Regions from separate parts of the Psychrobacillus syltrankelensis genome, predicted to be linked through region 3. Evidence: predicted binding sites of a transcription regulator. Region 3 holds the regulator's gene; each other region holds the start of a gene.
The links. The regulator Rex, encoded in region 3, represses fermentation and respiration genes when NADH is low (regulators of the CRP and FNR family bind a similar motif). The targets are predictions, from matches to a motif close to TTGTGAAATATTTCACAA.

Region 1: the regulator Rex is predicted to act here: its motif matches at 9,346-9,363, upstream of ACTSKG_RS04680 (cytochrome c oxidase subunit 2A).
Region 2: the regulator Rex is predicted to act here: its motif matches at 6,637-6,654, upstream of ACTSKG_RS09065 (AtpZ/AtpI family protein).

Annotation. Positions count from the first base shown of each region.
Region 1 is NZ_CM144227.1:895,163-906,212, forward strand. It holds gene ACTSKG_RS04645 (ABC transporter substrate-binding protein) at 1-148, opposite strand, end outside; gene ACTSKG_RS04650 (hypothetical protein) at 659-1,039, opposite strand; gene rlmN (dual-specificity RNA methyltransferase RlmN) at 1,231-2,298, opposite strand; gene ACTSKG_RS04660 (hypothetical protein) at 2,758-3,126, shown strand; gene ACTSKG_RS04665 (sulfurtransferase) at 3,180-3,995, opposite strand; gene ACTSKG_RS04670 (dynamin family protein) at 4,000-7,605, opposite strand; gene ACTSKG_RS04675 (chemotaxis protein CheX) at 8,793-9,245, shown strand; gene ACTSKG_RS04680 (cytochrome c oxidase subunit 2A) at 9,428-9,550, shown strand; gene ACTSKG_RS04685 (cupredoxin domain-containing protein) at 9,686-10,162, shown strand; gene ACTSKG_RS04690 (b(o/a)3-type cytochrome-c oxidase subunit 1) at 10,164-11,050, shown strand, end outside.
Region 2 is NZ_CM144227.1:1,878,420-1,889,469, reverse strand. It holds gene ACTSKG_RS09105 (L-threonylcarbamoyladenylate synthase) at 1-487, shown strand, start outside; gene ACTSKG_RS09100 (manganese efflux pump MntP) at 703-1,206, shown strand; gene ACTSKG_RS09095 (low molecular weight protein arginine phosphatase) at 1,266-1,706, shown strand; gene ACTSKG_RS09090 (methyl-accepting chemotaxis protein) at 1,709-3,013, shown strand; gene rpiB (ribose 5-phosphate isomerase B) at 3,242-3,682, shown strand; gene ACTSKG_RS09080 (TIGR01440 family protein) at 3,697-4,242, shown strand; gene ACTSKG_RS09075 (serine hydroxymethyltransferase) at 4,263-5,498, shown strand; gene upp (uracil phosphoribosyltransferase) at 5,952-6,581, shown strand; gene ACTSKG_RS09065 (AtpZ/AtpI family protein) at 6,800-7,018, shown strand; gene ACTSKG_RS09060 (ATP synthase subunit I) at 7,025-7,399, shown strand; gene atpB (F0F1 ATP synthase subunit A) at 7,426-8,136, shown strand; gene atpE (F0F1 ATP synthase subunit C) at 8,205-8,429, shown strand; gene atpF (F0F1 ATP synthase subunit B) at 8,557-9,072, shown strand; gene ACTSKG_RS09040 (F0F1 ATP synthase subunit delta) at 9,069-9,605, shown strand; gene atpA (F0F1 ATP synthase subunit alpha) at 9,633-11,050, shown strand, end outside.
Region 3 is NZ_CM144227.1:3,228,351-3,239,400, forward strand. It holds gene ACTSKG_RS15850 (urease accessory protein UreF) at 1-504, shown strand, start outside; gene ureG (urease accessory protein UreG) at 633-1,244, shown strand; gene ACTSKG_RS15860 (urease accessory protein UreD) at 1,246-2,070, shown strand; gene ACTSKG_RS15865 (urease accessory protein UreH domain-containing protein) at 2,106-2,765, shown strand; gene tsaE (tRNA (adenosine(37)-N6)-threonylcarbamoyltransferase complex ATPase subunit type 1 TsaE) at 2,917-3,369, shown strand; gene tsaB (tRNA (adenosine(37)-N6)-threonylcarbamoyltransferase complex dimerization subunit type 1 TsaB) at 3,366-4,052, shown strand; gene rimI (ribosomal protein S18-alanine N-acetyltransferase) at 4,042-4,503, shown strand; gene tsaD (tRNA (adenosine(37)-N6)-threonylcarbamoyltransferase complex transferase subunit TsaD) at 4,500-5,516, shown strand; gene ACTSKG_RS15890 (ABC-F family ATP-binding cassette domain-containing protein) at 6,042-7,979, opposite strand; gene ACTSKG_RS15895 (redox-sensing transcriptional repressor Rex) at 8,267-8,908, shown strand; gene ACTSKG_RS15900 (twin-arginine translocase TatA/TatE family subunit) at 9,005-9,199, shown strand; gene tatC (twin-arginine translocase subunit TatC) at 9,217-9,960, shown strand; gene ACTSKG_RS15910 (lysostaphin resistance A-like protein) at 10,202-10,915, opposite strand.

The sequences.
Region 1 (11,050 bases), 1.6 Mb from region 3:
CAATTTTAAATTTTTTAGTATTATTGCTTGAACTTGCTCCTTCACTTGATTTAGGAGACGAACTTGAATTTTCATTTCCTCCACAAGCAGCCAATAACAGTACTGCCCCTATTAGCATAAACGCTAATCTTTTCACACTTTTTCTCATCTTTATCAAAACCCCCTAGTAAAATCATTTACTCTAACGATTCAACTCGCTAAAGTGTCAATTTAAAGATATGTTACACTGCATTCGAAAGATAGTCAATACCATTATATTTCAGGTGCCAGGCACCAAAACAAACGTGAATGTTTGAACTTTCACGTTTGTTCGAACAATTACAACAGATAGAAAAGTTCTAATACTACTTATGTGCTCTGTGTTTTCATTAATTACAGTTTATTTGGAGCTAAATAACAGCTACACTTTTTTTGAAAAATTTTTGTTTTTTCGGTAAGCTTTTGAAAGTTTGTTTTACGTCGTTGTCTTAAAACTTGTATATGTATAATGCATAAGGTTGGATAATTAATCCTTAATCCCCCTTATAAAAGGAATTAGATAATAGCTTTGCACTTCTATATAGATAAAAGCTAATTATTTCCCTTAAGTTTCATCAACTCAAAAATATTTTACGCATTATTAAAGCCGCATAAACCATATTGGTTATGCGGCTCTAATTTATTTGGTCCAAATGATTTTACTCTGTTTGGATTTCCCTAGTAAGACAATTTTTTCTATACTCGAGAAATTTCCATTAATAACGATATTATCCTCGGATATTGATTTCCCCAATCCATTTACTAATGTTCCCCTAATTTTTATAGACACTGTTTTATCTTCCTTAGTATAGTCATAACCAGTAATCATTTGTCCGCTATTTGGATTAAAAGCTTTAATAACAATAGAATTATCAGAAACATTCACATTATCTATACTAAGCCAATCTATATCCTGGGTCATTCCACGAAAAAAATATACATAAACCCCTACTACAACTACCAATGTAAAAACACCGATTATTCCCAATACAATTTGAGATCCCGACTTCTCTTTACTCATTAATAACCTCCTTTTTGTACTTATTACTTACATTTTACTTTTAACAACGTAATAATTAAATGAATTATTTCCCTTTATTATTTGTGCTCTAAATATCATAGAGTTTTTCAATAACCTTCAAATCCATATATTAGTACAAAAGAAAAAGCACCGCTAAAAGCGATGCCAAATATATTATTTAATTTCTTTTCTTATACAGTAGTTTTTTCTTTTTTAATTTGTTTGCTTCGAAGTTGACCACATGCGGCATCAATGTCTGTACCTTGTTCCATACGAACACCACAGTTAATACCTCTATTTTTTAACGTTTGGAAGAATGCGCTGATTGATTCTTCGGAACTACGTTGATATTGGCCATGTTCATCTACCGGGTTATAAGGAATCAAGTTTACATAGGATAAATGACGTTTATTTTCAAGAAGTTTAGCTAGTTGTTGTGCTTCTTCCACATGGTCATTTACATCTCTAAGTAGGATGTATTCAAATGTAATTCGTCGGTTAGTTTTTTCTAAATAATAGTCAACCGCAGCCATTACTTTTTCGATTGGGAACGCTTTGTTGATCACCATAATACGTGTACGAAGCTCATCATTTGGTGCATGTAATGATACTGCAAGATTTACTTGAATGTTTTCATTGGCAAAGTCCATTATTTTCTTCGCAAGCCCACTAGTAGAAACCGTGATATGTCTTGCTCCAATTGCAAGTCCTTTTTGATCGTTTACGACACGTAAGAAACTCATTAAATTGGTGTAGTTGTCGAATGGTTCGCCAATGCCCATAACTACTATGTGGCTAACACGTTCATTCTTGTTCAAATTATCTAAATGCTCTTGTACTTTCATAATTTGACCAACGATTTCCCCGGAATCTAGATCACGATTTTTCTTAAGTAATCCACTTGCACAAAAACTGCAGCCGATATTACATCCAACTTGAGTTGTTACACAAACGGATAGACCATAATTAAATCGCATTAACACAGTTTCAATTAGATTGCCATCTTGCATTTCAAATAAGAATTTTATCGTTCCATCCGCAGATTCTTGCTTTACAGACTGTTTCAATGTTTGGATGACAAAATTATCCTCTAAAATTTGAAGACAGTCTTTGTTCACATTATTCATCTCTTCAAAGCTCTGTACTCTTTTAATGTATAACCAATCCCAGACTTGTTCCGCTCGGAATTTTTTCTGCCCTCGTTCTAATAACCACTCTATTAACTGGTCCTTTGTTAGACCATATATCGATTTTTTCATGTAAATTCCTCATTTCATTCGTATACAATTTGCCCATTATACTATAAATGTTTACATACGACAATTAATTATACCTAAAATGTATATAAAAAGATATTATTTTGTTTTTCTAAAAAAGTATAATAATTTCTTACTCAGTTACTGTCCAACTACAGACTCAATATTCTCCTACGGTTATATCCCAGAGAAAAATTTTATTTCTCTCAGATACATCCAACAATGGCACTACCACAGACGAAAACATCGAGAAATGTAAAAACGGGATACTCATAAATGTTTTCTGCCACTTTTCGGTCAATGGAGTGTTCTATTGTAGCTTTCTCAACACTTTGATTTCCCTAACGAATAGTGGTTAGGAATGATGGATTAATTTTAGTAGGCATTGAATAATATACTAATACACTTACTATTACTTTGAAAAAAGATTAAGATGCAAAACGTGAATTGGAGTTGTTCAATATGAATAAGAAGAACAAAAAAATTATTTCTCAAAAAAAAAGGCAGGCATACTTAAAATTGGCAATGCTAATAATTGGAATTTTAGCATTTTTGCCTTCCAGCTTCTTAGAAACAAATTTCTTGGATTATGAGGATAATAATAGCAGAGATATTGCAATGAACGTCATGAAAATGACTACCGATAAGTTTAATAATTCTTTAGATCAGCTTTTAATTGTTTCATATGAAATTGAATCCATTGATGAAGAAAATGGAGAACTTATTTCATCAGTAGTTATCGCCTACACAGTTTTTGGTCTCCCTTATGCCGAAATAATAGCCAACAAAGATGGGGCATATGTTAATAAAAAATTTCTCTTCAATCAATAAGAAAAGGAACTCAAATGACTTCCTTTTCTCTGATTTACATATAAATTACATTCTTACAAAGAGGTTTCCACCTCTTGTTCTCTTATCCAATCACTGTAACTACCAACATATAATTTAACGTTATCATATCCAGCTTCCTTTAAGCTTGCATACAATGGAGCAGCTGTAACACCACTTCCACAATAAGCAATAACAGGCTTTGATAAACCGGTTAAACCAATCAATTTTTCTTTTAATGCTTCTTGTTTCAAAAACATTCCTTCCTGCTTTAACTGTTCCCAATCAAAATTAAGAGCAGTTGGAATATGTCCTGCCACAGCATCTATTGGCTCATTTTCCCCTCGATATCTAATAGAAGAACGAGCATCAATTAATTGAGCTTCTATTTCACCCGCAACAATTTTCTTAACCGTTTCTATATCAACGTATTGTTCATCTTTCCAATTCAACTTTACATTCGTAGGGGAATAATTTGGTCTCACCTCTGAAACTGGAAGAACCTTTTTTGCTTCCTCATATCCTTCACGAAGGACATGAATATTGGTAAAGCCTGCCCAATCTAATAAAAAATATGCTCTTAATGCAAATGGAGATCCACCTTGATCGTAAATGACAATCGAATCATCTATTAATAGACCCGCTTGCTCTACAAGGTTTGTCATCTTATCTTTTGAAATCATTGGATGACGACCAAATATACTTTGCATATCGGATAAATCCTTTTCCAAGTCCCAATAGATAGCCCCTTCTAAATGCCCCGCTTCATACATAAGTCTTCCAGTATCCCCATTTCCAAGTTCAAAACGAGTATCAATATAACGGACTTTTTTTGCATCTAAATCTTTTAAATCGATAAAAACTTTGCTCATCCTCTTATCTCCCTTCTTTTGTAATACTTGCATAGATTTCTTTCCATTTTTCAAGTGTTGCTTCTTGTTCCAATAATTTACGCTCAGAATCAATCTGTATAATAGATTCATTAAGCCATTTCAAACGAACTGATTCTGTTTCCGCATCGACATATTGCTCTACCCATTGTGTAAGTCTTTCCTGCTCTTTATTCAAGTAGCTTTGTGCTTCTACTTTTGTTTGTTCGGACAAAGCATCCCGCAACTTTTCTTTTTCATTTTTTTCGAAAAAGGATTTCGTATTTTTAAAATAAGATTTGACGTTTTCGTATTTTGTTATTTCATTAAAAGGACCTACATATTGTAATAAATTCCGATTTTCACTCTCATGTGGCGTAAATGTAAAGCTAGCATTCCAATCTTTTAATACCCGTATTTCTTCTTTTTCCAACTGTTTTATTTGTTTTTGAATAAATTGCAATACCCGAAAATTGGTCACTCGCATTTCTTGTTCTAAATCAAATCGAAGCATGCCAAGTATATCTTTTAATGCTATTTCTAACGCTACATGAGCAGATGTATTGGTAAATAAAGAAGGATTATATGCCTCTTTAAAAAATTCATTAAAACGGTAGTACACACGTTGCAAAACGTAATATAACAACGTTTCAAGCTCTTGCTTTGCTTCCTTCATAACAACAGAAGACAATGAGTTAGAGTAACGCTTACGTACATTTTGCTCTTGTTCTCGCAATTCATTTAGCCTTGTATCTTTTCTAGCAAGGTTCGTTTCCGTTTGTTCTATTAATGTATGCAATTTTGTCTGCTGACGAATAGCTTCCTCTTCTAATGAGGTCACAGCTATTTGCTTTAGGTCCTTTTCCAAAAATCGATGGAATGCTTCTTCAAATTCCACCATGCCCTCATGTAGTCCAACATGGTCCAGCTTTTCTTTTAAAGCTTGTAAACTAGAGACTCCGTATACCCTCGGAAATCGAATACCAAATCGTTGAAGTTCCCCCTGTACATATTGTTTCACCAGACTAGCTTCTTCTTCGGTATCTGCAAGGTCGATAGCATTTACAACGAAAAACATTTTATCAAGTTCAAAGGCATCTTTTACACGGCCAAGTTGTATTAGAAACTCTCGGTCTGCTTTCGCGAATGCATGATTGAAATACGTCACAAACAATACAGCATCAGCATTTCGAATATAGTCAAAAGCAACACCAGTATGTCGAGCATTAATAGAATCTGCCCCTGGTGTATCCACTAAAGTAACGCCAAGTCTCGTCAGTTCACAATCATAATAAAAATCAATAAAGTCGACAAAACAACTTCGAGATTCTTCTGCAACAAACATCCCAAACTCTTCACCAGAAACTCGAAGGACTTTTCCTAGCTGATTTTGGAAAGTTGGATACCCCTTATGAAACGCTGTAATAAAAGATTTATGCACTTCCGCTGTTACAGTTTCGTTCAATACCATGCTCGCTTGATCAAAAGCCTCTTCTAAGGACATAACGGTAATCCCTAGTTGGCTATAGGCAAATGATACATCTTCTAATAATTGATCCTTCGATTTGAAAGTAACATCTGCAGTATTATGCGGATGTTTTTCGGAAATAGGATGAATTTTGTTAATAGCAGCAGTTGTTGGGTTAGGTGAAACTGGTAAAACATTTGCACCCATTAATGCATTTGAAAAACTAGATTTACCTGCGCTAAATGCCCCGAATAGAGCAATCGTAAATTGTTGCTTTTCTACTCGCTTTGCCTTTCGTTTAATCACATTGGCTGCTTCTTTGAAAGCTTGAAGTTCTTCTAATGCTTCCGCAATTTTATTTGCTCGTTTTAATACAGCCGCAGGTGAAAGTAGTATATCTTCTTCAGGCTTTTCCATAGAGGATGGTGTTTTCTCTATACTTTTTTCCTTAACCTCTATAGATGGATCGTATTCTGTAATGGAGTTTCGGAAATTTTGTCTTTCTTCTTCCCATTCAACAATTAATTGATCTCTTTCTTTTCTTAGAGCTAAATCCGGCGTTTTTATCGCTAGTTCGAATGAATGAAGTTTTATGTCTATCTCTTCTACCGTTTGAATTGCCAACATCTTTTCATTTAAAATTTGTGTTTTTTGAGCAATCTTTTCTGTTTCTTCTATCGGATGTTCATGCATAAAACGCATTGTTTGATCTTTCCAGCTGTCTGTTTCTCGAATAAAAAAACGTGTAACCGCATCTTGAACACGATTTGCATAATGTAGAATTGCATCACCAGTTGTACTAGCTCCATCATGTAACGGCTCACTAACTAACGAGGAAGAGATTCCAAATACTCTCTCATCTATTTCATTCGTCCGTTCAGTTGTTAAAAGTGAAACATCCTTCAACATGCCTTTCATCAATTGTTTCAGATGAACTGTTATATTCGTTAATATTACCTTTTCAAGTAATTGTCTTGCTTCTTCAAGCCTCCTTAGTCTTTCTTCTTCTGTTTTCTTTTTGCTTCCTAAAAATCCTACTTTAAAGGAACCCTGCATGCTTTCAGCGAATAATTTAAGGGAGTCTCGCATTTCATATGGCATTATAGAGGCATTTTCTAATATATCTTTCCGTTTTTCTTCAAAAGTTTTTTTCCAAAGACTTAGATCTTGAAGCTCTACTTGCTTTTGAGATATTTTTAATTGTTCTTTTATCTCTTCTTTATTAGTCCATTCATCTTCTGTTAACTGATCTTCAAATGTTTCTAAACAAATTTCTTTTTCATCTTTTAGAAACTGCATATGTTCATCCTTTAACTTCTCAAGAGTGGCTTTTGCAGAAGTAAGAAAATAATGCTCCTTATTCTGAATCGAATGTTGGACAATTTGTTGCACTTTTGAAAAATCATTATGTAAAAAGTTTTTATCTTTTAAGGAAGTATAGAAAATATCTTTTGGTTCGACCGCCCAAGCTTTAAATGCACTCGCAACTGACTGTTTAAATGCATCAAACGATAATTCTTCTTCTCGGTGTTTATCAACTTGGTTCACTATTAGATACACATTTTCGTTGTAATGAAGTAACTGCTTTGTAAATTGAAAATTTAGCTCAGACTGTACATGATTATAATCCATCACATAAAAAACAATATCGGCAAGATGAAGTGCTGACTCCGTAGATATTCGATGGGCATCATCTGTTGAATCCACTCCTGGAGTATCCATAACTGTTATCCCTTCAGGCAAACGAGACCCTGAATAACCAATTTCGATTTGAGAAACTTTACTTCCGTCTTTTGAGTATTTTTTTACCAATTGAATATCATAATCACCCGAAAATTTTACTGGTGCTCTGTCAATAAAATGAACAAGCGCATAATTTTCAACACTCTTTTGTACAGTCACAATATTTGCGGAAGTAGGAATCGGACTTGTCGGAAGTAAGTGTTCATCTACTAATGCATTAATCATACTAGATTTACCAGCTGAGAAATGCCCTGCAAATGCAATTGTAAACGTGCCTTTTTCGAGTTTATCAGCAAATAGTTTTGCTTTTGCATATCGTTCTTCATCTTTATCATGTTGGAACAACGTAGCAAGTAACGCATTTTGCTCTTTTATATAATGTAGCTCATCCATATTAATCATTTAAAAGTAAATCTCCTTTATAATTCGACAATGTATGTATATCATAGCAAAAATCTAATGAACACAAAAGCGTTCATTAGATTTTTGCGACGAGCTTGCCAATAAGTATATATGTATAAGAAAAACGCAACTGGTCTTTACTATTTCCTAAGTGCTTTGGATGAAACAAAGCTACATTATTAACTAATATTTTTATGGAGGATCTGGAAGTGACTATGTCACTTCCAGATCCTCCTTTTTCGGTAATCTTGTGGCTTATGTTTGTCCGTCGCCCTTGAAATATGTAGAGACAAGGTGCATTAGGTTTGGATAATGAGAGAATAAATCCTTTCCAATACGTTTAAAAGCGGACGAAGATACAATTTCTTCCGCTCAGCGCTTCTTAATCAATGGATGCTGCCTATTTTTCTCCAATTACACAGGATTACTGATATTATTAAGTTTACATGGCTCCACTAAAAAGTTAAAAACTGTCATAGAGCGACTAAATATAGATGAAAGCTACAGATTCTACATTGAAAGCAACAAACGCCTTGAAGAAAGCAACCAATTTTATTGTGAGAGCAACCATTTCTCTATGTAAAGAGTTAACTTTATGTGAGATGGCACAAATTAGCATTAAAAATTCTGTGAAACTAAAAACACAACACAATGAACACGATATTTCATATACTTAATCTTAATCTTAATCTTTATGAAAAGCGCAAGCGCCCTTTAGGTGCAGATTGCCTTCACCATTACCAGAGTACTTTGGATGAAACATTGGTAACACTATTACAGCGGAGTTTTGGATCGTGAAGTGGCTACGTCACTTCACGATCCATTTTCTCGGGAATCTTGTAGCAAATGTTTGTCCGTCGTCATCTTGTTGAGAGCAATGGTAGTTTTATTCATAAAAAAATGACTCCATTTGTCTTTCTAAAGAAGAACAAACGAAGTCATCAATATTAATACTGTTATTTTGCATGCGGCGTTGTTGAGCGTAAAACATAAGCTGTAACCCCACTATATAATAAGATTGTTGATGCAATTAATAAAAGAATCATACAAATCGCCCCTTCAATTGAACTTGAAATTCATTCTCATTTAAATAATAGCACAGTATTTCGACATTTTCTACATAAAGTATTCATTTGGGATTACTTTTATGATAAAATTAAGCCATCTTTACTAGATGGAGGGAAAGAATGAGTGAGTCAAAACACATACAAACTATACTAAATGGAACAATACAATCATTAAAATCTGTTATCCCTCTTACGATGGAAATAAAATCCCCTTCTTTAATGGTACAACCATTTGAGCAAAAAGAGATGGCTGTTCTTATAGGGATAATTGGGGATGTTAAAGGACGAATAATTATAGATTCAACTGCCAATTGCTTCTCATCTATTGGTGCTACTATGTTTGGCATGCCACTAGAAGGTGAAATGCTAGAATCGTTTACAGGTGAGTTAGGAAATATGATTGCAGGTAATTTATGTACTTCCGTTGCGGGAAATGATGTTGAAATCGACATTACCCCTCCTACGGTAATAGTTGGAACTACCAAATTATTTGGCTTTCAGCATGCTTTTAAGCTACCTGTCGAAATATCTGACATTGGTGATTTAATGATTATCTTAACTATTGATGAATAATTATTTTCACGGACTTTCTACTTAGAGAAAGTCTTTTTTTAATTGAAAATTATTTTAGGCTTCTCCTTTCTTCACATTTAGTTCACATTATCCCCTTCAATTGTGACATTTATCACATCATCTCACTCTATTTCTATTTAATATTAATTACACAGGAACTCTTTCCCAGGAGGTGTTAGTATATGTCGAAAAAGCACGAAAAAGAGCCGGATTTAAAAGGTACATTGTATTCTGTAGGAGTTTTAGGTGCATTCATTTTAGTTACTTGGTTCTTGGCATTTAACTTGTTTATTGATCGATTTTAACTCCAATCAATGGAAGTTACCTACTTCTATGAGTTACGAGTTTAAAATTGATAACACTTTAGAGGTGATTCTATCCGCTTCTGAAAATATTTAAGGGTTTAGAGAAGTTCAAGATTAAATCGGAGGTTTAAAATGATGCATATTCATAAGTATGAAAAATGGTGGTTAATATTTGGTGTTAGCTCACTTGTATTATTTTTAGTTGTGGTTGGTTTTAGTGCATTTCATTATGGTTCTCACCCGCCAAGTGCAAAAGTATATGTTGATCCTGTAAGAGTAGACGAAATTGGCCCATTCAATAACCCTGGTGTCCATAAAGTAGAAGGAAAGGACTGGGATTATGAGGTAGTTTTTGTTGCTTCGGCATTTTACTATAATCCTCCAGAGATTGATATTCCTTTAGGCTCAAAAGTTAAGTTTATTGCAACTACAAAAGATGTAGTGCATGGCTTTGAGGTAGCCGGAACAAATATTAACATGACGCTTGAGCCAGGCTATGTATCTGAATATGTAACAACAGTCAATAAAGCTGGTGAATACTTAATATTATGTAACGAATATTGTGGACTTGGGCATGCGTCCATGACTTCCATGTTAAAGGTGGTAGAGTAAAATGACAAAAATTTCAGAAAGAACAAAAGATCTTGTAAAAGTAGATAAAAGAGATGGGAAATTAGCACTCGCTCATATATATGTTTCATTTATAGCATTAGCAATTGGAGGTCTTTGTGGTCTTTTACAAACATTAGTCCGTTCCGGTCAACTTACGCTCCCTTGGGGAATTAATTATTATCAAATTTTAACTGTACATGGTGTTTTACTTGGCCTCATTTTAACAACATATTTTATTTTTGGTTTTCAAATTGCTGCAGTAAGCAGAACTTCTGGAACATTAACAGACAAGCAACGTTTATTAGGCTGGATTGGCTTTTGGACTATGACGATTGGAACCGCTTCAGCTTCAACAATGGTGTTGCTTAATAAAGCAACTGTATTATATACATTTTATGCACCATTACAAGCCCACTGGATATTCTATGTTGGTTTAGCACTTGTTATTGTTGGTTCATGGATAGGTGGATTGGGACAAATTCTAAAATACACAGAATGGCGTAAGGCTAATCCAGGACAACCGAGTCCCCTTCTTACTTTTATGGTTATTGTGAACTTAACAATGTGGATTATTTGTTCTTTAGGTGTGGCTGTTGAGGTTTTATTCCAGCTAATTCCTTGGTCTTTAGGATGGGTTGATAAAGTAGATGTATTACTGTCACGTACTTTATTTTGGTATTTTGGGCATCCCCTTGTTTATTTTTGGCTATTACCAGCATATATGGTTTGGTATGTAGTTATTCCAAAAATAATTGGAGGAAAAATTTTCTCCGATTCTCTTGCTAGATTATCATTTATTTTGTTCCTTTTGTTTTCAATTCCAGTAGGATTTCATCATCAATTAGTTGAACCTGGAATCAGTTCTTTTTGGAAATTTTTGCAGGTGGT
Region 2 (11,050 bases), 1.3 Mb from region 3:
TCTAGAGTCGACAGTATTAGATGTCACATCCAAAGTGCCGACGATTCTTCGTCCAGGTGGAATTACAAAAGAGATGCTTGAAAAAGTAATCGGACAAGTAAATGAATCCATGCCGACAGATCAAGTAGAGGCACCTCGAGCACCAGGAATGAAATATGCACATTATGCCCCGAATGCACCTGTATACTTGATTTACAATTCCAAAGAAACTGTACAAAATGCAATAGAAAAAATACATAAAAATCTTCAAAAGGTAGCATTAATTGCAAGAGAGCAATTTGGTAATTGCGAGGCGGATTACTTTTTTTCTTTAGGAAAAGAGAATCAGCTGGAAGATGCAGCACATCTATTATATGAAGCATTAAGAAGTTGTGATGAAACGGATGCAGATTTAGTCCTTGTTCCTGTCTTCTCAAAAGAAGGAGTTGGAGCAGCTATTATGAATCGATTAGAAAAAGCTGCAAACGGCAACTGGTTTGATAAGTAATTTCGTTTCTCTGGGTTATTCGACCGATTTTATTCTGAATTCAACCGATTCCTTGTTATATTCGACCGTTTCTAGTAGAATGCGACCGATTATCAGTATTTTTCGACCGATTCACTTATTTTATCCATACCAAGATAAGTATACAACGTTAGCAGTGTATTCTCCCCTATCTAATTGCATATAGTTAATTATGCAAAAGGACGGGGGAGATTTTTTTGTGGCGTGAAATTTTAGCTGGTGTTTTAATGTCAGTAGATGTACTTATATTGTTTTCGCTTGTTCCTTATCGAAAACAAGTCTTTACGATTGCTGCGTGGGTAGCGTCATTACATATGCTTTTTCCTTTAATTGGATACTATGCTGGTATCGTCGTGCAGAATTATTTGCAACATGCAAGTCCTTATTTATCCGGGGTACTTTTATCGCTAGTAGGATTACAAATGATTATTACACAATCTCCTAAACAAGTGCCGCTATTATCTCCTTATCTTCTCGCAATAGTTGCTAGTATTGATACCTTTTCAGTAAGTATTTCGTTTGGTATGCTTAAAGTAGAAAAGCTTATTTTTATTTTAAGTTCAGGGATCTTTTCTTTTTTAGGAGTATTTATTGCACAAAAATTCATTATTAAGCACACATTTATGGACCGAGCTATCATTATGAGATTAGCAGGACTCGTTATTTTAATAATGGGAGTTTTAACTTTACGAAATATTTAACAATATTTAAAACATTTATAGGACTAAATATTATATACTAGAGATGGGGAAATAGAACGATGAATATTTTATTTGTTTGTACGGGAAATACATGTCGAAGCCCAATAGCTGAGGCGTTATTAAAGTCTCGTGATTTAGAAAATGTGGAAGTTCGTTCAGCAGGTATTTATGCATTGGACGGTGGAAGCATGTCTAAAAATGGGCAGTTAGTATTAGAGAATGCATCGATACCGATTACTCATTCTTCGACTTCGATAAATAAGCAAATAGTAGATTGGGCAGATCTCATATTAACGATGACAGATTCCCACAAACAATCAATCCTTCAAATATTCCCGCATACCAAGACTAAATTGTATATGTACACGGAGTTTGTAACACCCCAAAATGTACAAGATGTATCTGATCCATATGGCGGGGATGTGCGTACATATGAAAACACGTTTCAAGAACTAAATGCACTAACAGAAGAATTAGTGAAAAGACTTCGGGGGGATTAAGTATGAAAGAGAAAAAGAAAAAGTATGCATTTGGAATACAAAAGAAGATTGTATTATTTGTCACTATTTTAGCTATCATTACATACTCAACAAGTGCCGTTTTTATCAACTTTGTACAACCACTAATATTTGATGGTGCTACAAAATCACTTAATTTTGAAATAGCAATGTATGCTTTAGGAATTATTTGGTCCGCTATATTAGCTTATTTTTTCAGTGGAGTAATTATCAAGCCCTTATTTAATTTAGAAAAAGTTGCAACACTTGCTTCAGAAGGAAAAATCGGTGTGGACGTAGTTGTACCAAAGTCTAAAGATGAAATCCAATCTGTTGCAGTTGCTTTTCAATCCATGTTAGTGAACTTAAGAGAAATGGTCCAAAGCATTGAAGAAAATTTTGAGAAAACAAACAATACTGTACAACAATTGTCAGAAGAATCGTCTGTCGCATCTGAACAAGCGGAAGCAATTGCTCATACTATTGCACAAATTTCGCAAGGGGCAGAACAATCAGCGGTAGCGGTACAAGACACTGCTGAATCTGTGGAAGATGTAAGAGTACTTGCTTCTAAAGTAAATAAACGTGCGGAAGAATCTTCTGTCCAATCAAAAGAAATGATTGTTGGTCTAGCGCAAACTACAGAAGTTATTGAATCACTTGTAAATGGGATACGAAAAATTGCCTCAGGAAGTGAGTCGGCACTCGGAAATGTACAACAATTAGAAGAAAACGCTGGAAAAGTAGAAAGTATTATTCAGTTGGTGGGGGATATTGCAGCTCAAACGAATTTGCTTGCACTAAATGCATCCATTGAAGCTGCTCGTGCAGGAGAGCACGGAAAAGGTTTTGCAGTTGTTGCAGAAGAAGTTCGTAAACTAGCCGATGAAAGTGCAAAAGCTGTTCAAGGTATTTCCGAATTAATCCTTGCTATTCAAACCGATGTGCAAACAGTTGTACAACAAATGACGAACCAAGTTAGCTTTGCGGTAGGAGAAGCAAAACGAGTATCCGAAACAAACGAAGCAATTGAAGGTATGTCCAATAAAATCCATGATATGGCAGGGTCAGTTGTGGAGATATCAACACTAATAGAACAACAATTATCTAATATTGAAAGTACGGCTCGTCAATCACAAGAAGTAGCTGCAATAGCAGAAGAAACATCTGCAGGTGCTGAAGAAGTAAGAAGCGCTACAGATGAGCAAGCACGCTCCATCGAACAAATTGACCATTTATCTGAAGGGTTGAAACAACAATCAGAAGACTTGTTCAAGGTTATTTGTCAATTCGATCGAACTTCAAAATAACGATGTGTGAAGTGAGAAAATAGTCAATATACGAACTATAAATTTAAAATGTAAGATATAGTTCGTGTTATGTACAGTTTTAACTAAAAACATGAAGGGAAATTAGAGTTTTGACAGAAATTCGTCAATTGTTTTGTAAAGAATGCAATTCACTGTATGTGAATTGTGTTTTTTTATTCTGAAAAATGGTATGATGAATTAGAATTTAAACAGAAATGAGGGAACGAGTTGAAAATAGCCATTTCTTCCGATCACGGTGGTAATAACCTACGTAAAGAAATTATTCAACAGCTAGAAGAGCTTGGATTATCCTATGAGGATTTCGGTCCAACTAATGATGATTCAGTCGATTATCCCGACTTTGCGTTTCCAGTTGCAGATGGTGTTGCGAGTGGGAAATTTGATCGCGGAATATTGATTTGTGGTACTGGTATTGGAATGTCAATTGCAGCAAATAAAGTAAAAGGTATTCGTTGTGCATTAGTACATGATGTATTTTCTGCAAAAGCAACGAGATCACATAATGATTCTAATGTCCTTGCGATGGGCGAAAGAGTAATAGGTCCGGGACTTGCAAGAGAAATTGTTGCTACATGGCTTGGTCAAGACTTTGAAGGCGGACGTCATGAGCGACGTGTTGAAAAGATTACGGAACTAGAAAACGCTTAAAGAGGTGATTTCATATGGAAGCAAAAAATTTGTGGAAACAACAAATAGAACAGCTTCTACTAGAAGTGGAACAGCAAGCAATTTTAAAAGAAAATGATTTATTTGTCATTGGTTGTTCTACTTCTGAAATTATCGGCGAGAAAATTGGTACTGCTGGTGGTTTAGAGGTAGCTGAAGTTTTATTTGAACCATTACAAGCATTTGCAAATCGAAATAAAGTTCATTTAGCATTTCAAGGCTGTGAACATATAAATCGAGCAATTACAATGGAAAGAAAAACACAACTTTTCTTTAGATTACCGGAAGTTTCAGTTATTCCTGTTGTCCGCGCAGGTGGCTCTATGTCTGCCTATGCGTACACTCAATTTCAAGACCCTGTAGTTGTCGAGCATGTGCAAGCACAGGCTGGCATTGATATAGGACAAACCCTTATTGGTATGCAGTTGCAACCAGTTGCTGTGCCGATTCGCGTGTCCATAAAACAAATTGGGGAAGCAGTCGTTACGATTGCGAAAACACGTCCGAAGCTAATTGGTGGAGAACGTGCATTTTACGGATAATATTGGAGGAGGAACTAAGAGTGGAGAAAATTTTATCACAAGATCCAGCGGTTTATGAAGCTATGCTGGCGGAGAAAAAGCGTCAACAAGCAAATATTGAGTTAATCGCTTCAGAGAACTTCGTATCCGAAGCAGTTATGGAAGCACAAGGTTCAGTACTTACAAATAAATATGCAGAAGGCTACCCAGGTAAACGCTACTATGGTGGTTGTGAGTATGTAGATGTAGTAGAAAACATTGCTCGTGATCGTTTGAAAGAAATTTTTGGTGCTGAACATGCAAACGTCCAACCACATTCAGGTTCACAAGCTAATATGGCAGTATATATGACTGCTTTGCAACCTGGTGACACAATTTTAGGTATGAATTTGTCACATGGTGGACATTTAACGCATGGTTCTCCAGTAAACTTCAGTGGAATCCAATATAACTTCATTGATTATGGAGTGAATAAAGAAACAGAAACAATCGATTATGAAAATGTTCGTGCAATTGCATTAGAACATAAACCTAAGATGATTGTAGCTGGAGCAAGTGCGTATTCACGTACAATTGACTTCGCTAAATTCCGTGAAATTGCAGATGAAGTAGGAGCTTACCTATTTGTAGATATGGCACATATCGCAGGTCTAGTCGCAGCAGGTCTTCATCCAAATCCAGTACCGCATGCACATTTCGTTACTTCGACAACACATAAAACTTTGCGTGGACCTCGTGGAGGATTAATCTTAACAACTGAAGAATTCGCGAAGAAAATTGATAAAACGATTTTCCCAGGAATTCAAGGTGGCCCACTAATGCACGTAATCGCTGCAAAAGCAGTGGCATTTGGTGAAGCACAACAACCGGATTTTAAAGATTACCAAGCACAAGTAATTGCAAACGCTAAAGTACTAGCAGATAGTTTAACAGCAGAAGGTATTCGTATCGTTTCTGGTGGTACTGACAATCACGTTATGCTGTTGGATGTTTCAGCTTTAGGTTTAACAGGTAAAGTAGCAGAGCATGTCCTTGACGAAGTAGGTATTACTGTCAACAAAAATACTATTCCTTTTGATACTGCAAGTCCATTTATTACATCTGGAGTTCGTATTGGTACACCAGCTGTTACATCACGTGGATTTAAAGAAGAAGAAATGAAAGAAATCGCTTCTATTATTGCAAAGCTTTTGAAAAACCATGAAGATGAAGCAATCTTAAAAGAATCAAAAGAAAAAGTTGCAGCATTAACATCTAATTTTCCATTGTATAATTAAGAGATTAGTAATAAAGGCAGTCGGGATGAGCACATTCCAACTGCCTTTTTCTCTGCAGTAGTATACTCATTTTATACTGCCTTTCTGTCCAGATAAAATTATTTCTGACCGGATAGATAAACTTTGTGATCGGATAAATGAATTTCTGTCCGTATAAAATTTTTTCTGTCCATATAAAAAGTTTTCTGACCATAAAGCTTCTTCTCACCATTTAATACCATTCTTTCTTTCGTAATACAGATTAAATTTCAAATGAATTTATAAAAAGACTATTGGGCAACATGTGAGGAGTATGAAATAAAGCTAATGCAGACAGTCAAGGACAATATTTTTACAAACCTATGACGACAGCAAATAGACGAAATAGTAAGAACGAAGGATTGCTAGTATGTGACCCGTGTTTTTTGTTATAATTAATAGAATTGCAACTAAAACAAGAAGGAGAAATGCCATATGACAAAAATATTTGTATTTGATCATCCCCTAATTCAACATAAACTTACATATATCCGTGATGTAAACACAGGAACAAAGGAATTTCGGGAACTTGTAGACGAGGTTGCAACGTTAATGGCTTTTGAGATTACACGTGATCTACCTTTAGAAGAAACAGAAGTAGAAACTCCAGTCCAAAAAACAAAATCCAAGGTGTTGGCAGGTAAAAAATTAGGTGTCGTACCTATATTACGTGCTGGAATTGGCATGATTGATGGAATATTAAAGCTTATTCCCGCTGCAAAAGTTGGTCATATTGGTCTTTATCGTGATCCAGAAACATTACAACCAGTTGAATATTATGTGAAACTTCCTGCAGATGTAGCTGAAAGAGAATTCATCTTAGTGGATCCAATGCTTGCTACTGGGGGTTCTGCAATAGAAGCAGTGAACTCGCTTAAAAAACGAGGTGCAATACATATTAAGTTTATGTGTTTAATTGCAGCTCCAGAAGGTGTAGAGGCATTACAAAAAGCTCATCCAGATGTGGATATTTATATAGCTGCATTAGATGAAAAACTAAATGATCATGGCTATATTGTTCCTGGTTTAGGAGATGCTGGGGACCGATTGTTTGGAACTAAATAAAAAAATAGTAATTTCCTACTTTAAATTTGTCGATAAAATGTCAAATAGTCAGTATTTGTGAAGAATTTCACTACTTCTAATTGACATCAAATTGCCCCTATTGTATGCTTACAAAGGATATAAAATGATAGGGGTTTCATGCTTGAAATACTTGTCGTATCAACTTTCTACTAGATTCACAGTTTTTACTATAAAAGAAAAAACTTGAGGATTCTTTTATGCGTCCAAATAGACGTCCTTTACAAGGGATAGCAATGTATTCTGCGATTCTCTCACAGCTTGTAGGTTCTATTTTAATAGGTATATTCACAGGAATGTGGGTAGACAGTATCTTTGGAACCACTCCATTATTTCTAGTAATATTTCTTCTTACTGGCCTAGCGGTTGGTGTGATTGCCATTATTACTACCATTCGAAAATACGATTCAGGAGACTAAAGACCCATGCAGGAAATGCAACGTATCTATACGAAGCAAAGAAAGTACATATTTTTTTTGCTCGCAGCATGTGCGCTAGGTTGGGGATTCACCCCATATTCGACAATTTTTGCGGGCTTAGCACTAGGTTCTTTATTTGGTCTGTATAATTTCTGGATTCTAGTTCGTAGAATGGAGAAATTTGATCGTGTGTTAACAGATGGAAAAGGACGAGCAGGTCTTGGTACGACATTTCGCTTCGCATCTGGCGTAGCAGCCGTTGCAATAGCCTTAGCCCTTCCAGAGTATATCCATCTAGTAAGCACTGTTATTGGATTAATGATTCCCTATGTTCTACTTATCGTAGAACGGATTTTGTATTTTGCAAGACACCAACTATGAGATTGTGAAAGAGAGGTGAAACAATCGTGGAACATAAAAATCCAGATTTTGTGTTTCTAGGGATGCATGGTAACTTGTCAAACATATTGATGTTAGCAGTTACAACACTCATCGTATTTTTGATCGCATTTTTTGCGACAAGAAACTTGAAACTGAAACCAACTGGTATGCAGAACTTCATGGAGTGGATTATGGACTTCGTGAAAGGCATTATTAAAAGTAACTTCGATTGGAAAACAGGTGGCCGGTTTCATGTGCTTGGAATAACATTAATTATGTTTATTGCAGTAGCAAACGTATTAGGTCTTCCATTCTCCATATCGTATGATGGTGTGCTTTGGTGGAAATCTCCAACTGCAGATCCTACGGTAACGATGACACTTGCAGTAATGATTCTACTATTAACGCACTATTACGGTATCAAAATGAAAGGTATTAAAGAATACGGAAAAGACTTCTTAAAGCCGCTTCCATTCCTATTACCTTTAAAAATTATTGAAGAGTTCGCAAATACGTTGACACTCGGTCTTCGTCTTTACGGAAACATTTATGCAGGGGAAGTTCTATTAGGACTACTTGCAGGATTAGCAATATCTGGGCCATTTGGTTTTATTGGGGCAATTATCCCAGCAATGGCATGGCAAGGTTTCTCGCTATTTATCGGCGGAATCCAAGCGTTCATTTTCGTTATGTTAACAATGGTTTATATGTCACATAAAGTGTCAGCAGACCATTAATATAACTGTTTAGATTTCTAAACAGAAATAAATAAAAACAAACAACATTCCAAGGAGGAAATTACACAATGGTAGGTTCAGTTGGTCTTTTAGCAGCAGCTATAGCAATCGGTTTAGGCGCACTTGGTGCAGGTATTGGTAATGGTTTAATCGTTTCAAAAACAGTAGAAGGTATCGCTCGTCAACCAGAAGCACGTGGAGCTTTACAAACAGTTATGTTCATCGGGGTAGCATTAGTTGAGGCGATTCCAATTATCGCAGCAGTTATCGCATTCATCGTATTAAACAAATAATAAACATAGACAAGTCTATAATGGCGGAGCATTCCGCCATTCTCTTTATGAACTAGAAAACAATGAACACAATTTATTTTAATAGAAGCAATATCTCTTAATAGCGTTTGAAAGGAGTGAAACAATCGTGTCTTTTGATTACCTTGTACTTGGCGCTAGCCATTTTAACACTTTGGATATCTTTGCTACATTATTTTTCTTCGTTCTACTTTTATTCTTATTGAAGAAAGTAGCATGGGGTCCACTGATGGGTATTATGATTCAACGTGAAGAGTTAATCGCAAGCGAAATCGAAGCTGCTGAAAATAGCCGCCAAGAATCAGCGCGTTTACTTGAAGAACAGCGTGACTTATTAAAAGAAGCACGTACGGAAGCATTAGCGATTGTAGAAAATGCGAAGAAACAAGGCGAAGTATCTCGTGAAGAAATTATTACGACTGCTCGTTCTGAAGCTGCGCGTTTGAAAGAATCTGCTATCCGTGAAATTGATACAGAAAAAGAAAGAGCGATTGCAGCGGTACGAGAAGAAGTCGTTTCACTTTCAGTACTTGCAGCGTCCAAAGTTCTTGAAAAAGAAGTTTCGGAAGAAGATAATCGTGCGCTAATCGAGGCAACGATTGCGAAGGCAGGCGAAGTTAAGTGAGTAATTCAACTGTAGCAAAGCGTTACGCAATCGCATTATTCGAATTAGCACAACAAAAAAACGAGCTTCGTTCTGTTGAAGAAGATTTACGTGAGCTTAAAATTGTCTGGAATAGTAATAAAGAATTGAAGAATCTATTCACTTCTCCAAAGCTTTCCCTAGACAAGAAAAAAGAGCTTATTCGTCAAATTTTTACAAATGCTAATCCAATCGTGATTAATACACTTCTAGTGCTTATTGATAAGAAAAGATTAGGCGAAGTTGGTAACATTATCAATGAATTTATGACTCTTTCCAATGAAGCACAAGGTGTTGCAGAAGCGAAAGTATATTCAACTCGTGATTTAACAGAAGAAGAACGAGTGAACATTTCAACCGTGTTTGCAAAAAATGTTGGAAAACATTCTTTACGTATAGAAAACATTGTAGATCCATCTATTATTGGTGGAATACGTGTTCAAATCGGAAACCGCATTTACGATAGCAGTCTAAGCACTAAGTTAGATCGTTTAAAACGTAATTTGATCGGTTAATATTATGAATTTAGAGAGGTGACATACATGAGCATCAAAGCTGAAGAAATCAGTGTCTTGATTAAACAGCAGATTGAGAATTATGAATCTGAGATGAAAGTTAGCGATGTTGGTACAGTTATCAAAATTGGTGACGGTATCGCCCTTGCTCATGGCCTCGACAACGTCATGGCTGGAGAACTTTTAGAATTCTCAACTGGTGTATTAGGTATGGCACAAAACTTGGAAACGAACAACGTTGGTATCGTTATCCTTGGACCATACACAGACATCAAAGAAGGCGATGAAGTACGTCGAACTGGCCGTATTATGGAAGTTCCTGTTGGTAAAGAATTGATTGGCCGCGTAGTCAATCCACTTGGCCAACCAGTTGATGGACTAGGTCCTATCGCAACTACAAAATCTCGTCCAATTGAAAGTCCTGCACAAGGGGTTATGGCTCGTAAATCGGTTCATGAGCCACTTCAAACAGGTATTAAAGCAATTGACGCGCTTGTACCAATCGGACGCGGACAACGTGAGTTAATCATCGGTGACCGTCAAACAGGTAAAACAACTGTTGCGATTGATACTATTCTTAACCAAGCAGACCAAGATATGATTTGTGTTTACGTAGCAATCGGTCAAAAAGAATCGACTGTTCGTAATGTTGTTGAAACACTTCGTAAAAAAGGTGCTCTAGACTACACAATCGTTGTTACTGCATCTGCATCTCAACCAGCTCCATTATTATACTTAGCTCCTTATGCGGGTGTAACAATGGCAGAAGAATTTATGTTCGAAGGCAAGCATGTGTTAATCGTTTATGATGATTTATCTAAACAAGCTGCTGCATACCGTGAACTTTCATTACTACTTAAACGTCCTCCAGGTCGTGAAGCATATCCAGGGGATGTATTCTACTTACACAGCCGTCTACTTGAGCGCGCTGCGAAGTTAAATGAAACATTAGGTGCAGGTTCAATCACTGCATTACCATTCGTTGAAACACAAGCGGGAGACATCTCTGCTTACATTCCAACAAACGTAATCTCGATTACAGATGGTCAAATTTTCTTACAATCTGATTTATTCTTCTCTGGTGTACGTCCTGCGATTAACGCTGGTTTATCCGTATCCCGTGTAGGTGGATCAGCTCAAATTAAAGCAATGAAGAGTGTTGCGGGTACGCTACGTCTTGACTTAGCTGCATACCGTGAACTAGAAGCATTCTCTCAATTTGGATCAGATCTTGACGCTGCAACTCAAGCAAAACTTAACCGCGGTGTTCGTACTGTAGAAGTATTAAAACAAGACTTGAATTCTCCTATTAAAGTAGAAAAACAAGTTATGATTTTATATGCTTTAACACGTGGCCATTTAGATGATATCCCAGTTAAAGATATCAGTCGCTTTGAAGCAGAGTTATATAGCTGGTTAGATACAAACCACACAAACGTTTTAGA
Region 3 (11,050 bases):
TGTCGACTTGTCTATGAGGCATTAGCAAATGAAGATTATCAAAAAATATGGGATTTAGATCGGCGTATTACAGTACAAAACTTGTCTCGAGAAACGAGAGAAGGTGCACATAAAATGGGTGAGCGAATGCTTACTATAGGTGTTGAATTATACCCTAATCCATTATTAGAAACGTATAAAGAACGAGTGTCAAAAGATTTGTCGTTTGGTCACTCTGCGATTGTATTCTCTATAATTGCTTTTCAACTAGATATTCCAAAAAATTTAGGGATTTCGGCATTCCTTTATTCATCTATATCGGGATTAGTTCAAAATGCAGTTCGTGGAATTCCACTTGGTCAAACAGCTGGTCAGCAGTTACTGCGAGAATTTCAATCATATATTCAAGAAGCAACGAATAAGATAGGATATCTGTCTGAGGAAGATTTTGGAGCAGTAGCACCAGGTTTAGAAATAGCTCAAATGAAGCATGAAAGAGTGAATATCCGAATATTCATGTCTTAACTATATTCAGCCTCTTTCTGTTTTAAAGTTAAAATCCTTGGAGGATATGCCAGGTTTTCTGAGATTGCTCGAGAAAAATTGGACCTCAATACGCCAAGGAGAATTCGTTTAGGAAGGGTGTCTTCGTTATGGAACCGATAAAAATTGGAGTTGGAGGACCAGTAGGTGCTGGTAAAACAATGTTAGTTGAAAAGTTAACTCGCCAAATGGCAGATGAGATTAGTATGGCTGCAATTACAAATGATATTTATACAAAAGAAGATGCAAAATTTTTAATGAAAAATGGAGTTCTTCCTGAGGATCGTATTATTGGAGTGGAAACAGGGGGGTGTCCTCATACTGCGATTCGTGAAGATACATCGATGAACTCAGCAGCAATTGAGGAATTGAAAAAACTCCATCCAGACCTGGAACTAATCTTTGTGGAAAGTGGAGGAGATAATTTAGCGGCAACATTTAGCCCGGAATTAGTTGACTTCTCCATTTATATTATAGATGTTGCGCAAGGGGAAAAAATTCCCCGTAAAGGTGGACAAGGAATGATTAAATCAGATTTATTTATTATCAATAAAATCGATTTAGCACCTTATGTTCATGCAAATTTAGATGTGATGGCCTCCGATACAAAAGTATTTCGTGGTAACAAACCATTTATCTTTACCAACCTTCAAGATAACACTGGACTAGATGAAGTAATTGATTGGATTCGCAAAAATGTTTTATTGACAGGATTGAAATAAGATGGAAGATTGGACGGGCCTATTGCAGCTTGTTATGGAAAAGAAGAATGAAAAAACGATTACAAAAAATGTTTACTTCCAGGGTGCATTAAAACTGATGCGCCCAATTTATCTAGATAATTCCGGGCAAGCATGCTTTTATATTTTGAATCCCGGAGGTGGTTATGTAGGTGGTGATCGTTATCGGATAGAAGTTACGCTTGAAGAAAAAGCAGAATTAGTATTAACAACTCAATCAGCGACAAAAGTGTATAAAACATTAAATCCTCCTGTCTTACAGGAGACAGAGATTATCTTGAAAAAAGGGAGCATTCTTGAATACATTCCTGATCCACTAATTGCCTATCGTGAAGCAAAATTTCACCAGCATACAGTAATAAGAATGGACAAAGAATCCACGCTTATTTATCTGGATATCTTAACACCAGGCTGGTCTCCAGATGGAGAATGGTTTAAGTACGATTATTTACAGTTGAAAAATGAAATTTATGTGGAAGATCAGTTAATTGCTTTCGATCACTTAAAGCTTCAACCCGCCAAATCACAAGTATATGCTATTGGTTTTATGGAAAACTTCACACATTTAGGTTCAATGATTGTTGTCAGCAATCATTGTACGCAACAGTTTCTAAATCAAATGTATGAAGAATTGGAACCTCATATGAAGGAATGTAAAATCGGCATGTCCATGTTATCTGTACCGGGATTTTCACTTCGAATTCTTGCATCCTCTACACAACAAATTGAAGAAATATTAGGGGTATGCACATCTTTCATTCGGCAAGAATGGTTTGCTAAAAAGGCTTTATTTTTAAGGAAATACTGATAGTAATATATATAAATTGATAAAGGGGTTTGAGAATGGATATAACATTATTTTCAATATTATCGATAGGTTTTTTACTTGGTATTAAACATGCCATTGAGCCAGATCATGTGATTGCTGTATCAACCATTGCAAGTAAAAGTAAAAAGTTATGGCAATCTACATTAGCAGGGGTTTTTTGGGGCATTGGACATACTGCAACATTATTCATTGTAGGGCTAATTTTAATTGCAATGAAAAATGAAATTTCCGATAAAATGTCTATGTCTCTTGAATTTGTAGTTGGAATTATGCTAGTTTACTTAGGAGTCACGAACATTATTAATTTCCGCAAAAAAAAGCTACAGGACCATCTGCAAAATGAACAAAAAGGTAACAAAATGTCTTACTTAAAGTCAACTGCTATTGGTTTAGTTCATGGATTAGCAGGAAGTGCAGCAATGGTATTACTGACGATGACAATTGTAGATACCTTTTGGGAAGCTGCAGTGTATATTTTAGTTTTTGGTATTGGAACTATTTTAGGAATGTTGTTTTTTACAACTATACTTGGTATTCCATTTGTATTTAGTTCTAAAAAATATAATGTAAATAGAGTGTTAGCACTGTTTGCAGGTGGGGTTAGCTTGGTTTTCGGTATTTATTATATGTATAACTTAGGTGTAACAGAGGGATTATTCTCTCTTTGGATTTAAAAGTTCTATAATCCTCTAACGAGACTGATAAAGGGAGCTCATACTCTCTATTATTAGTCTTTTTTTGTCTTAAAGACTGCATACTTACATTCCTCCACGTATTTCTTTATAATAGAAGCAAATAGAATTGTACTTGAAAGGATAGCAACCGATGATGTATGAACGGATTATAAATTCGGAGCAGGAAACAGAAGCTCTTGCAAAGCAACTAGCTACACTTCTTGAGCCAAATGATGTGCTTACACTAGAAGGAGATTTAGGAGCTGGTAAAACAACCTTTACGAAAAGTGTGGCAAAAGGTTTGGGTATTACGCGAAACGTTAATAGCCCTACGTTTACTATATTAAAGCAATATGAAGGAAGATTACCTTTAAATCACTTAGACGTATATCGTTTGGCAGATAGTGATGAGGATTTAGGTTGGGACGAGCTGTTTTATGGTGATGCTGTAAGTATTATCGAGTGGGCCCATTTAATAAAAGAAGATTTACCGCCAGAGCGTTTGGCGATCCAAATACTACGCTTGGAAGGGGATAAACGGCAGTTTACGTTTGAGCCTTTTGGTAAACGATATGAACAATTATGCGAGGAGCTTTTTGAATGATTTGGTTAGGAATAGATACATCACATACTCCGCTTGCAGTAGCTGTCTTGAAAGATGATCAAGTACTTGCAGAGTATAAATCATCTCTTAAGATTACCCATTCCATTGGAACAATGCCTGCAATCGAAGAATTATTGAAAAAAGCAAACATTAAGCCTGGAGAAATTGATGCGATTGCGGTTGCAAAAGGACCTGGATCTTATACTGGTGTGCGAATCGGAGTAACAATAGGTAAGACGCTTGCATGGACATTGAATATCCCAATATTTTCAGTTTCCAGTTTACAAGTGTTAGCCGGAAATGCACCGTATTTCCCTGGTGTTGTTTGCGCGATTATGGATGCAAGGCGCGGCAATGTGTTTGCGGGCATTTATACGAACGGCGAAGTGGTGAAGGAAGCACATATGTCGCTAGTAGAACTACTCGAAACAGTGGGAGAAATGGGACAACCGGTTTTATTTGTCGGAATGGATGTTTCGATTCACTGGGAACAAATAAAAGAAGTGCTTGGAGACAAAGTGCAACGTACAAATGCAGCATTCGATTTGCCAAGTGCCGCGGTATTAATTGAACTCGCGAAAAAGCAAAAACCAACTGAAGTCCATGGGGTTGTCCCGGAGTATTTACGTGTGACAGAAGCAGAAGCGAACTGGATGAAAGAGCAGAAGAAAAATGGAAACTAATCATACTTTTACTTATAGAAAAATGACAATTGAGGATATCGATTCAGTCCTCCTAATTGAAGAAGAAGCCTTTGCCACTCCTTGGACGAGAGAAGCATTTGAGCATGAAATGACGACTAATTTGTATTCGTATTATATTGTGGCAGAAACAGAAACGAAGGAGATTATCGGCTACTGCGGCATGTGGCTAGTAATGGATGAAAGTCATATAACAAATGTAGCAGTTGCGGAACGTATGCGAGGACAGAAAATTGGGGAAGGTTTAATGCGTGAAGCAATTCGTGTAGTGCTAGAACAAAATGTGGTGCTTATGACATTGGAAGTAAGAGTAACGAATGACATTGCGAAGAATCTATATTATAAATTAGGATTCCAAGACGGTGGCATACGAAAAAATTATTATACAGATACGCAAGAGGATGCTCTTGTAATGTGGGTGGAATTTAAATGACAAAAGATCAATATATTTTAGGCATCGAAACGAGCTGTGACGAAACAGCAGCATCCATTGTAAAAAATGGTCACGAAATCATTTCAAATGTGGTGGCTTCTCAAATTGAAAGCCATAAGCGTTTTGGAGGAGTCGTTCCAGAAATTGCTTCTAGGCATCATGTAGAGCAAATTACAATTGTCATCGAAGAAGCCTTGAAGCAGGCTAATATGACACCAAACGATTTAGATGCAGTAGCGGTTACAGAAGGGCCGGGTCTAGTAGGAGCGCTTTTAATAGGAATAAATGCAGCAAAAGCATTTGCCTTCGCAAACGGCTTACCACTTGTTGGAGTGCATCATATTGCCGGTCATATTTATGCCAATGCTCTTGTGCAGCCAATGGAATTTCCTCTACTTGCCCTAGTAGTTTCCGGAGGTCATACCGAACTTGTATTAATGAAAGAAGACGGTCAGTTTGAATTAATCGGAGAAACGAGAGATGATGCAGCTGGGGAAGCATACGATAAAGTTGCTCGCGTACTGAATCTTCCATATCCAGGTGGTCCTCATATCGATCGATTGGCAAATGAAAGTGATGGGGCAGTACCTTTTCCAAGAGCTTGGCTCGAAGAAGGGTCCTATGATTTTAGTTTCAGTGGGTTGAAATCAGCTGTTATTAATTATCAACATAATGCGGAGCAACGCGGAGAAGATATAAATCCAAATCATCTAGCAGCAGGCTTCCAACAAAGTGTCGTGGAAGTGTTAACTGCAAAAACGCTAAGAGCAGCACGTGAGTTCAATGTAAAGCAAGTAATTGCAGCAGGTGGAGTTGCTGCAAATAAAGGACTTCGCCGTGCACTCGAAGAAACATTTGCAAAAGAAAACATTCCATTTTATGTTCCACCAATCTCATTGTGCACAGATAATGCAGCGATGATTGCGGCAGCAGGAAACTCTATGTTTTCTGCTAAAAAAACAGGAGATTTGTCGATGAATGGTCGACCAGGGATGGAACTTCATAATTGGTAAACGAAATCCTCTTTTCTTCGACAAGAAAAGAGGATTTTTTAACAGGAAATATTCTGCTTGTCAATAGAGAACATTCGTACTTATGCACATTCTGTGGATAACTTGTGTATAAGTATCGTATTTTCAATATATAGTATCTCTTTTAATTACGTAATTGTGGAAAAGAAACTTTTCATTCTGTGGACAATGTGGATAAACCTGTTGATATATTGATATTACTAGTTTTTTTATGTGAATAAATTTGTGGAAAAAGTTTGATCGAAAAAAGAGGGTTGACCAACATATATGGGCAAAAAACGACAAGTCGTTAACTATTTTGTTCGACTTATTTATGGCATGTATGCATTCCGATATAGAACGCTGCTAAATGGACTTCGAGGCCGATTGTGTTGAATGAGACCAGTTTACTCAAAGACGAGACCAATTCTGCCAAAAGTGCGACCAATCTGTCATTAGCCGAGACCAATTCGTACACTCCCGAGACCCTCCTAACTAAAAAAAGAGACACCCATCGTGGGCATCCCTTTAATTTGGAGCTATTTCCTCCAATTGCTCTTGTAGATCCAACCATTCATTGGACAACTCATCTTGTTTTGCTTTCAAACTGTCCAACTCCAATTGCAATTTTTGGACTGCTTCATGATCTTGAAAAATTTCTGGATCGCAAAGTTTCTCTTCGATAGAAGCAACTTCTAAATCGACAACTGGAATCTGACTTTCTAGCTCCTCTGATTGACGTCGAAGTTGGCGCTCTTTTTTCTTTGCTTCTTTATCAATAGTAGAAGTACTTGTCTTCACAACTATTGCTTTTTCCACATTAGTTGCATTTTCTAGCGCAATTTCTTCTAATTCTTCTTTCTTTTCTAAGTAGTAGTCGTAATCACCCAAGAAAAGGGCAGCGTTGTCATTAGATAATTCTATAACCTTTGTTGCAATTCTGTTTATAAAATAACGGTCATGAGATACGAAGAGGATTGTTCCTGGAAACTCTAGCAATGCATTTTCAAGAACTTCCTTACTATCTAAGTCTAAGTGGTTGGTAGGCTCGTCAAGTACTAATGTGTTTGCTTTTAATAGCATTAACTTTGCAAGGGCAAGTCGCGCTTTTTCTCCACCAGATAACGTAGAAACTGTTTTTTGGACATCGTCCCCGCTAAATAGGAAGCGTCCTAATACTGTTCGGACATCTCTTTCGTTCATCATTGGCCATTCATCCCAAAGTTCTTGAAGAACTGTTTTATTGCCAGTGAGTGCCGCTTGTTCTTGATCGTAATATCCAAACTGGACGTTTGTACCGTATTGAATTTTACCATCTGCATTATCAAGCTTCTTCATAATGGTTTTAAGTAAGGTAGATTTACCGACTCCGTTTGGACCAACAAGTGCAATACGATCTTGTTTATATACAGAAAAAGATATATTAGAGGAAACAGTTTTGCTTGGATATCCGACAGAAACTTCTTCCAAACGAAGGACATCGTTTCCGCTTGGGCGATCAATCGTAAATCCGAAATTAGCTGATTTTTCATCTCCATCTGGTGAATCCATCCACTCCGTTTTTTCGATTACTTTTCTCCTTGACTGAGCCATTTTCGTTGTAGAAGCTCGAGCTAAGTTCTTGTTGACGAAGTCTTCTAGTTTCGCTTTTTCCTCTTGCTGTCTTTCATACAATTTTTTTTCTCGCTCGTAATTCTTAGCTTTTTGATCTAAGTAGCTGCTGTAATTTCCAACGTATCTTGTAACGTTATGGCGAGAAACTTCATATACGAAGTTCACTACTTGATCTAAAAAGTATCGGTCATGGGAAACAATAAGAATTGCTCCACTGTAATTTTTTAAGTAGTTTTCAAGGAAGTTTAGTGTCGCTATATCTAAATGGTTTGTAGGCTCATCCAAAATAAGCAAGTCTGGTTTACTAAGCAGCATTTTTGCAAGTGCAAGCCTCGTCTTTTGACCTCCAGATAGTGCTTGTACAGGTTTATCGTAATCTTCTGGGAAGAATTGCATGCCGTGTAGAATAGAGCGGATGTCTGATTCAAATCGATAACCACCCGCTTCATTAAAAGCGAGTTGGAGTTCGTCGTATGTTGCTGCTACTCGAGCATAAGCTTCTGTATCCTCGTATACGGAAGGATCAGCCATTTGCGATTCTAAGGAACGAAGCTCTTTTTCAGAATCAATAAGATGACTAAATATAGACTTCATTTCCTCCCAAATGGAGAGCTTTGATTCGAGTCCTGCATGCTGTTCAAGATATCCTAATCGAATGTTTTTGGGCATAATAATATCGCCGGAATCATGGGACATTTCTCCAGCAATTATTTTAAGTAAAGTAGATTTTCCAGCGCCGTTTCTGCCGACGAGAGCGACCCGATCTCTGTCTTGAACTTCTAATTTTACGTTTGTTAATATATCTTCACCGTTGAAGGATTTAGTTACTTGATTTACTTGTAAAACAATCACGATGATTCGCACCTCAATTCTATCTTAAGTGTAATAGATAGGTCTTGTCGTTGCAACGCTATAGCTTTATAATGAGGTGAATGTTTAGTTCGTTAAAATCGATTCGAATGCAGATTGAGAAAGTAACTGTTCTACCGTGTAACTGTTCAGACTCCAGTACCTGTGCTCCTGCCCATGCTATTGGCAGAGGGGCGTTTGCCTGTTGAGGTCAAAATCGATTCTTTGATAGATGAACATCTGACATGAGCTTTTTGCGCATTTCTAAACAATGAAATAGGAGTGTTTTTATGAAACCTGAAATACCAAAAATACCTCAAGCAACCACAAAGAGGCTTCCTTTATATTATAGATTTTTACAGAGTTTTCATAATGCTGGGCATAAAAGAGTCTCATCTCAAGAATTAAGTGATGCGATGAAAATAGATTCCGCTACGATCCGAAGAGATTTTTCACATTTTGGTGCTCTAGGCAAAAAAGGTTACGGATATGATGTTGCTAACTTATTGGAGTTTTTTCGTAAAACACTCGATCAAGATGAAGCGGCAAATGTTGCACTAATTGGAGTAGGTAGTTTAGGGACGGCTTTTCTTAAATATAATTTTCAAAAGAACCATAATACAAAAATTGTCGTTGCCTTCGATACAAAAGCTCCCGTTGAAGGGATGATGAAAAGTGATATTCCAGTTTATAATCCTAGTGAAATGGAAGAAAAGCTTCTAGAATATGGCATTGAATTAGTTATATGCACTGTTCCGAGTCGCTCAGCACAAGAGGTAGCTGATAGATTAGCAAAAACAGAAATAACAGGTATTCTAAACTTTACTCCTGTTAGACTAAGTGTTCCAGACAAGATTCGAGTACATACGATTGATCTATCTGTCGAAGTGCAAACACTTATTTATCTCATACGTAACAAACATTCAGAATGACTTGAAAAATGTCACATATATTTCACGGGTTAAGAAATAGCCATAAGACTGATTTTGATGTAATATAAGCTTATATTATAAGAGGAGGTGCCTTACATGGGTGCAGGTCCAGTAAGTATAATTTTCATTGGTATCGTAGCATTACTATTGTTTGGTCCAAAAAAGTTACCAGAGCTTGGTAAAGCAATGGGTACAACTTTAAGAGAGTTTAAAAATGCAACTAAAGGTCTTGCTGATGACGAGGAAGACGAAGTAAAAAAGGTAGAAACAAAAAACATAGAAGACAAGTAAGTTAGGATGTATGTCCAATGAATCAAAGAGACTTAACTATTATTGAGCATATTGAAGAGTTTCGACAACGTCTTTGGGTGTCTGTTTTAGTTTTTGTTCTTGCAGTAGCTGGAAGTTTTTTTCTAGCAAAGCCGCTTATTCATTTTTTACAAAATAGTGTGCAGACAAAAGACTTAACATTAAATGCATTTCAAGTTACCGATCCAATAATGATTTATTTAAAAGTCATTATTATAGTTGCTTTAATAATTACATCTCCAGTGCTTTCGTATCAATTATGGTCATTTGTGAGTCCGGGACTGCATGAAAAGGAAAGAAAGGCTACTCTTAGCTATATTCCGTATTCATTTATCCTATTTTTGGCTGGTATGTCATTTTCTTATTTTGTATTATTTCCATACATTATGAACTTTATGACATCGCTATCAAGTGATCTTGGTATTGTACAAGTTATTGGTATTAACGAATATTTTAACTTTCTATTTCAAATAACTATTCCTTTTGGGATAGTATTTCAGTTGCCTGTTGTCTTATTGTTTCTAACGAGACTTGGAATAATAACGCCGATGATGATGGTAAAGGTTAGAAAATATGCATATTTTGTTTTATTTGTAATCGCTGCATTCATCACTCCACCAGATATAGTGTCTCACTTATGCGTTTCGATACCGTTTTTCCTTCTATATGAAATTAGTGTTGGTATTTCGAGAATTGGATACCGTAAGTATTTATTAGCGGAGCAAAAGAAAGAAATGGAATAACTATAAAAAGCCTTTGACCTAATTGGTCGAAGGCTTTTTTTATGTCTTATCAATTAGCCACTGAGCTTTGACATCTATCACCGAAATTAAGGGGGAAGTGACCGAGTCGCTTCCCCCTTAATTTACTTCTATGGTAATAGTATAGCCAATGTTTCGTCCAAAGCACTAGGGAATTAAGAACCAAGCACTCTTAAAGTCGGCTTTCGTTTTTCTAAATTAGCCAATAAGCTGTCGCAATTTTTTATGGCATTTGGGAGTATGTTTCAAGAAATTTTTGTATCGATTCGCCGTAAAACTGAAAGAGGACAACAAACCCGTTTAATAGCATATGTGAAATCATTGATGCCATAATGCGTTTTGTCTTGTGATAAATAAAAGCGAATATAAACCCGGATACCGCATATAGTAGGATGTGCGTAAAGTCGAAGTGGATAATTCCAAAAACAATTGCACTAACTGCTGCGGCAACAAAGAAATTCGTTTTAGGCAATAAAGAACCAAAAATAAGGCGGCGAAAAATTAACTCTTCTAAAATTGGCGCAAATAAGACAATCGAAAATATTGCTAAAGGAACTGCATGTGCAATTTCGATGAATTGGGCAGTATTTTCAGAGCCAGGTTCAACACCTAGTTTTATTTCGATATTAGCTGCAAGCCCTTGACCTAATAGAACGAGGAAAAATCCAGCAACTCCCCATCCAACTGTTCTTCCGAGTGTTGTCTGTTGCCCCTTCAACGGAGACAAGAAAATGTTATTTTTTCTTATTAAAAGGAGGGTAATAAGTGTAGCTAACCCCATGCTTATGAATACCCACCAACCTGAAGCAAGTAACTCAGCATTTTTGACGTCCCTAGATTCGAGCATTTTATATATTAGTGGTGCAAAAAGTGCTCCGGAAAGTTGCATCAAGCAATACACAATTAAAATATACAAGCCTGTTTTTTGTTGTTTCATATTATTTGATTCCTCTCTAAATAGCGGTTCCTCTATCATTGTATAGGAAATAAACAATAAATAGAAAAAATTAGCCTTCTCGCTTGCAAAATGTTCTGTGATTAATTATTATTATAAGTGTGTTAGCACTCAAAG